Regions from separate parts of the Priestia sp. HNGD-A6 genome, predicted to be linked through region 2. Evidence: riboswitches for the same ligand, from Rfam matches in the RefSeq annotation. Region 2 holds a riboswitch; the other holds the start of a gene.

Region 1 (3,420 bases), 1.0 Mb from region 2:
AATCATGTTGGCCAGATACAGTGAGTACAGGAAGTGAAATGCTGCTTAGCTCTTGAAATAGACTGGCTGTAATAGAAAGTTTAACAAAGCGGAAATATACATTGGGATCCATTTGTTTAAGTCTTTCAATAACCTCTTGCATGTTTGTATATTCCAGACTTTCCAGTTTGCCTAATTCAAGGATTTTATTTACCGGTATTTGATTTTTGCTTTCTTCGTTGTAACATCTCTTAATCTTTTGAATGGTGCTATCTGAATAAAAAGGAAGAGACAGTAGTATCAGTCCTTCAACAAGAAATTCATAGCGGGCGGTAAATTTAACAGCGATTTGTCCTCCAAATCCCACGCCAACTAAGTAACATTTCTTTATATGCAACGTATGTAATAAGTGGAAAAGATCTTCAATATGAGTCTCAAACGATATTTCCCCTGTAGCGGAGGCGCTGTTTCCTGTCTCTCTCAAATCGTACTGAATAACACAATAATGTTGGGTTAATTCTGCAGTAATAGAATCAAAAAGCGTATGATCAGTGATAACAGAATGAATCATCACAATGGTGTCTGTCTGGTCAGTGAATACAGGCGAATGAACTTCATAGTAAATTTTTTCTGTCGCCGTATGCAGAAAAGGCATAAAAACAATCCTCCTAGTGTCTAACTGTAGCGTTTGTGTAACGGTAAAATCATTATGATAGGAATAGACAAAAAATTCAAAAAAATTGGTGCTTTTAGTAATAAAAAATGTCTAATGTTCTGGTAATATCCATTATACTGTAAAAAAACAGGGAAAAATAGGTATTTTTATTTAATCACATTTTTAGAAAGCGTTATCAAATTTACGATGAAGGGGACTGGAATGATGAGCGCGAATGATAAAAGTACTATTGATTTAGAGTGGGTTCATTTAATGCTAAAAGCCCAAGATCAAGGAATCAGCATACAAGACGTTAAGGAATTTATCTCTAATCCAAACCAATTTAATAAAAAAGAATATAATAAATGAGAAACTTTTGTGAAAGAATAAAAAAGCTGGTATAAGAAAGGTAATTCAATACAGCTCCCTTTTTTGGTATTTGAGCGTAGGTAATGAATGATTATTTTTTTCTGAAAAGTACAATGAGTGAAAAAATCTACTATATAATTACAATAGCTTTAACGGATTGATTGTGCAAAACAGGTAAGTAATATCTTATTTCGAATGCATCATAAGGTTATTTCAATCCGTTTAAGCAGTTTTTCATAGCTCGACGATAATTTAATTTGTTATAGGATTTAGCATGGAACTGTGGTACAATTATCCTTATAAGCATTTATTAAGGGTGATAAATATGACAATTGGTCAACGTATCCGAGAACTTCGAAAGAAACAAGGAATATCATTAACTGAGCTTGCTAACCGTGCTGGAGTAGCTAAGTCTTACATCTCCTCTGTGGAAAGAGATATTCAATTAAACCCCTCTATTCAATTTTTAAATAAGATTTCAACTTCTTTACATGTTAGTGTAGATAAGTTAATTCATGATTCTTCCGAGAGTGATAGCTCAATCTCAATAGACAGTGAATGGTTAGATTTAGCAAAAGAAGCGGCTGAATCTGGTATCAGCAAAGAGCAGTTCAAACAGTTTCTTGAATTCCAAAAGTGGCAGCGTTCAAATCAGTAAGTCTAAGAGCATTTGATTTAAAGGGCAGTAGAAACTGATTAATTGCAACTGCCCCTAAAGGTTCTGCTATGATCAGTAAAGAAAGTTATTATTAAGTAAATTTAAATTAATTCCTTCGTTTAGCTCAACGAGGTAAGAGGCAACTTCTTTTAATTTCATCTCTTTTCCTTCCTTCTTATTCTAACCGTATTGTTACAAATTTCTCTTTTTATTTTGATAACAGTAAACACCTCCTAAAGTATAGCTTCTACAAATGAATACACTCTTTTAATAATTCTCACCTCAAAAAAAAGAATCTAATTCCTGTGTGAATTAAATCCCTCGTCTCTTCCTTTTTCCTTTTAGCTAGGTTTATTATAAGCAATAAACCTTCTTACTTCTTCAATAGAGATACCCATTTTATAAGCGGTATGCATAAGCTCAACCCATTCTTTATCTAGCGTCTCTTTCTTTTTATTTACTTCCACAACGTTAGTACGATTCAGCATTATTCTACCTCCAGCTTTTCTCTATCAGGTAACCCGGCTATCCTAGTCTTTTATATTTTATTCTATGACTTTAGACCCGCAGCTTTGCGTCCTGACCTTTCGAACAGTTTGCTCTTTTCTGAATCATTTGTATTACGAACATTTTACTACAAGAAAATACCTGAATGTGTCATAATTTGTCGGTTTTATAATAAGTAGAATAAAAGGATATACATACATGGAAAAAGTTAGTTTGTTATAATTTTTCACAATTGAATACGCTTCATATTTTTAAAAAGAATCAACAATTTTGTCTGTATAGGCAAGTGTACAATCGGTTTTTTTTTTTAGGCATAGCATGTACAAAGGAGTACTTAAAATGAATTTTATATACTTGTTTAAGTACTCCATAATTAATTGAAGTAACTTTTAAAAGTTCCAATGATGTTTTTAGCAATATCTTTATGAATGAAAGAATTAGTGTGTATTTAGTAATTTAGGTAAGAGAAAGTAAAAAATAATTAATTATTTACAAAAGTTATCAAGTGGAGGGTAGTTTTGATGTCATTAAAAATTGTAATTAGACGAGGATTAAAAGTTCATCTTTCGACATTAGCCGAAGGTGAGTTTGGCTTGTGTAACGATACAAGTGAATTATATATTGGTACGCCTAACGGTAATAAACTTTTAAAAAATGTAGAAGGTATAGAAAGTATTGATCAGCTAATAACAAATATTAGAGTTTATATACTTCAAGAAATAAATGAATTAGCGGAGAAATTTAGATTATATGAAGAAAAAACAGAAAATTTATATATTTCAGATTTTGAAATAATGATTATAGATAGCACAACTGAAGAGAAAATTATGGTCGACAGTAAATTAGTGCAATCATATAAAAAAGGCCTTCAAGAGGATATTTCAGAGGTTAGTGCTCACTCTCTTGTCTATAACGACACATCGAGTAATGCTTTTAAAACTCAAGAGGTACTAGCAGGGTGTGTAACATTGGCCGATTTTCCTTTGCAGTCTGTTAAACGACTAATGCCTTATGATGTAACTAATTTGATAGTCGCAGATACGAATCGTACTAATTTGACACTTTCGTGGACTGCAAGTCAATCAGCAGACGTCAAAAATTATAACATCTATGTAGGAACATCTTTAATTGGAACCACAACAGCTACAACTTTCATGGCAACAAATCTAACTCCTTCAACAAATTATAGTATTACTGTAAAGTCTCAAAATGGTGGGGAGATTGAAGGGTATGGAACTACAATTAATACTAG
Region 2 (3,420 bases):
AAATTGAGTCGCTGTTTGCATTTGTGCTTTAATTTTTCCTGCAATTTTTTCATCCGCTTCTTTTGTTTGACTCCACCATGAATTTGGGTTTTTCAAATCTTTTGTAGATAGGTCAATTTGCTGTTTTTGAACTGTTAATGACCATTTTGTTTGAGGATCATACGGATCAGTTTTCACTTGGAAGTAAGGATGAGAAGCTTTTCCCCATGCATTATAATCAGATTCAATGATTCCGCCGTTGCTTGAAGAAAACACAGAATTAATTAACGCCCCGTTGTACTTTAATACTTTTCCAAACGTTTCATCAACTGCGCTGCTGGTACTGTTGTACCATTCATATCCTCCGTATACCTGAAAGCTTGTTGTATCATCAATGATTTTACTTGCATAGCTTAATGCGTATGTTCTCGCAGCAACGGCCTGAGATTTTAACGCATCAGCATGCCAAGACGTATATACTTCTTTTGGAACAACGCCTTTTAAATAATCTTCCATTGGAATTGTATTGATGGGTCTGACATATTTGCTGCTTTCGTTGGTAAACTGTACGCTCCCTAAGTAGTTTCTGTTATTAATAGAAAGGAAGGCTTCGTATGTAGATGGTTTAGCAGTGAAGCTATCGAATTCACCAAGAGCTTCTTGGTTATGCAGTAGTTTGACTTTGCTCCCCGCTACTTTTACTTCGTACTCTGTATTAGCTTGAAGCGTTACTTCGCTGTCTGCAATCGTATAGGACTGCGAGGGCTTAATTTTAATACTGGATTGATTGCCTAAATAATTTTTTAATTTCACGGATACCGTCGGCTCTGTTTCAGCTGCCTGTACAGGCTTACTTGCAGCACTATAGCTAACCGTAATCAGTAAACTTAACATGAATACAATGGGTAAAATCTTTTTCATTCTGTCTACTTGTCTCCTTGTCTATTTTTCTGTTTTCCTTCGTTATATCGGCAGACTTTCGACATTTTTTAATCTTTTTAGCAAATTTCATTTAAAATATTTCTTTGAGTAGAACTAAATAAAAAAAGCATTGATAGGTATCAGTGCTTTTTTGGTATTGAACTGTATCTCTTTCACAGCATTCATACACTTATTTTCACTTCTCTCAACCGTTTTTCACTCTCTCTATTCGTTCCTTGTCTTACTCCAAAACACAACTTCACTTTTGAGCATATTAGTCATTTATTTGTGCAAGTCACTTGGAAGCTCCTCGCTGTGATTGCTCCATTTTGTCCACTCAGTTTTCTAGATCGTGTTTATCTCTCCTGTCTTGTAGGTTTCCATTTTTATTGTGAAGGATTTCTGTGAACCAGCCATGAACTTTACTAGAGACTTTCGAACTAAAAAAGCTTCTAAAAACAAGAAATGATTCGTTATAAAGAACCTTTTTTATAATTAAATACATAAAAATAAACTAATATGCGTTATAATGAACAAAAAAGGATACATGAAAAGGATGAACTTAACGTGATAGGAACCAAAATTAAAACTTTACGATTAAAAAACGGATATTCTATTACACGCTTAGCTGAAAAAGCCCGTATCTCAAAGTCATATTTATCTCATTTAGAGAAAGGTCTAAACAATAACCCGTCTATTCACATGCTAGAAAAAATAGCTTTTTCTCTTAATACAACAATTGATGAATTAATTGAAGCAGGAAGCAGAGATTTTACATTTTCTTCAAAACTATCTCTAAGCAACGAGTGGCTTTATTTAATAGAAGAAGCAATTAACGATGGAATGACCAAAGAGGAATTTACTGAATTTCATTCCTATTTAAAATTCAAAAAAAAAATGAATACATTAGTTGACTAATTATTTGATTTTTTTATGACAATCGACCTATTTCGACAGCATTCATGACAAACATACTATATAATGAACATAGGTTATATATGGTAACTATTACAAATTATCCAGACAAAGGCAAAATTATTGAAAAATAGTGACGCAAAGCTTCGGGTCTAAGGCCTCTTTTGGCTATGACGGCTGAGTTCCCTGGCAAAGGGTGGATGAATCGTAATGAAAGAAGAGAATGTACTGTCGATCGATCAGGAATGGATAAGTCTTATGCAAACAGCTCGCGCAATGGGGCTGACCATAGAAGAAGTTCGAACGTTTCTAAAAGAGTTTAAGCAGAACTGAATCCAAAAAGCACGCTCAGACTAGAGCGTGCTTTTTTCCTTTTATGCTCATTATTTTTCCTCATATAAACAAGTGTATAAAAAACGCTTGAAACAGATGTGAAACACACTTCTATTAAATACGAATTCCTTTTGGCTGACGCTGGTCAAACGTATAAATCTCCGTAAATCCGCACTGCTTCGCCATTTCAATCGCTTCTTTCATATGTGCTCCTACGGTTTCAGCAAAGTGTGAATCAGAGCCAATCGTTAAGATTTCTCCGCCTAGATTACGGTACAGCCTCACAACTTCAAGTGCCGGCAATGCTTCACCAAGCTTCCCTCTTATACCTGAAGTATTAATTTCAATTCCGATATTACGATCAATGGCTTTTTTCAAAATACCTGCAAGAATATCTTTAAATTGATGAAAGTCGTAGATGCCGTATTGCTCAAACGCATAGCGCTTCATTAAATCTAAATGAGCCAATACGTCAATGTCGGCTTCGCTTACTAGATTATACATTTCATTAAAATAAGCGCAGTAAATTGCTTCTTTATCGTTCAGCTCCAAATGTTTACGAAGCTTGATGTTATTAATGTTATGAACCGATCCTAAAATAAAATCAAAGTTCTCTTGCTTCATCGTTTCTTGATACTTCTCTTTTAAATAGTGCGGCTCGCAAATTTCAATTCCTTTTTTAATCACTAGCTGGCCTTGAAATTGATCTCTGCATTCCCCTAGTTCTCGTTCATATTTATCAAAATCCATATGACCGTACGTTGGCGCTAACGGATTTAATGAAAAGTGCTCGGTAAAACAAATTTCGTTTACACCGTTTTTCACAGCTTGTTCGCACACTTCTTTCATGACTGCCTGTGAGTCAAATGAATTGTTCGTGTGATGATGGTAGTCTACTAGATACATAATTAGTCACCTCTAAGTCTATTATACATTTCTCCTGCTCTTACTGCACATAGAGACCCTTTTCCCCCTTATTCCGCCTTTTTTCGTTCATAAAAAGTATTTCCAATAAAAAAAGATCTTTTTCCTCTTCCAGCAACCCTTCTTTTCTTATAAACTAACTTAATATAGCAGAGGTTCTGACATACAACTTGACAAACAACTTTTACTTACAAAGGAGAAAGGAAAGAAGAAATGCAGATTGAAAAAAGTTTTGCTCAAACAAAAAGCCCCTTTCTGTCTTACTTAAGCTCTTATGCTAGAAAGATGAAAGGAGAACTAAAAGAAGAACCAAAAATCAATTACAGAGATGCAGTCGTTTCTTCTATT

The links. Region 2 has a riboswitch for cyclic di-GMP ahead of SCI76_RS08575 (anti-repressor SinI family protein). Riboswitches for the same ligand answer to the same signal wherever they lie in the genome.
Region 1: linked by a shared signal. The riboswitch ahead of SCI76_RS03355 (anti-repressor SinI family protein) and the one ahead of SCI76_RS08575 (anti-repressor SinI family protein) in region 2 are both predicted to bind cyclic di-GMP.

What each region holds. Positions count from the first base shown of each region.
Region 1 covers NZ_CP138621.1:651,898-655,317, reverse strand. Annotated here, with positions in the region: gene SCI76_RS03370 (alpha/beta fold hydrolase) at 1-634, opposite strand, end outside; gene SCI76_RS03365 (anti-repressor SinI family protein) at 857-1,003, shown strand; gene SCI76_RS03360 (helix-turn-helix domain-containing protein) at 1,329-1,661, shown strand; gene SCI76_RS03355 (anti-repressor SinI family protein) at 2,003-2,149, opposite strand; cyclic di-GMP riboswitch class I at 2,174-2,272, opposite strand; gene SCI76_RS03350 (fibronectin type III domain-containing protein) at 2,690-3,420, shown strand, end outside.
Region 2 covers NZ_CP138621.1:1,692,842-1,696,261, forward strand. Annotated here, with positions in the region: gene SCI76_RS08565 (SpoIID/LytB domain-containing protein) at 1-900, opposite strand, end outside; gene SCI76_RS08570 (helix-turn-helix domain-containing protein) at 1,468-1,818, shown strand; cyclic di-GMP riboswitch class I at 1,919-2,005, shown strand; gene SCI76_RS08575 (anti-repressor SinI family protein) at 2,026-2,148, shown strand; gene SCI76_RS08580 (histidinol-phosphatase HisJ family protein) at 2,263-3,054, opposite strand; gene SCI76_RS08585 (HPP family protein) at 3,286-3,420, shown strand, end outside.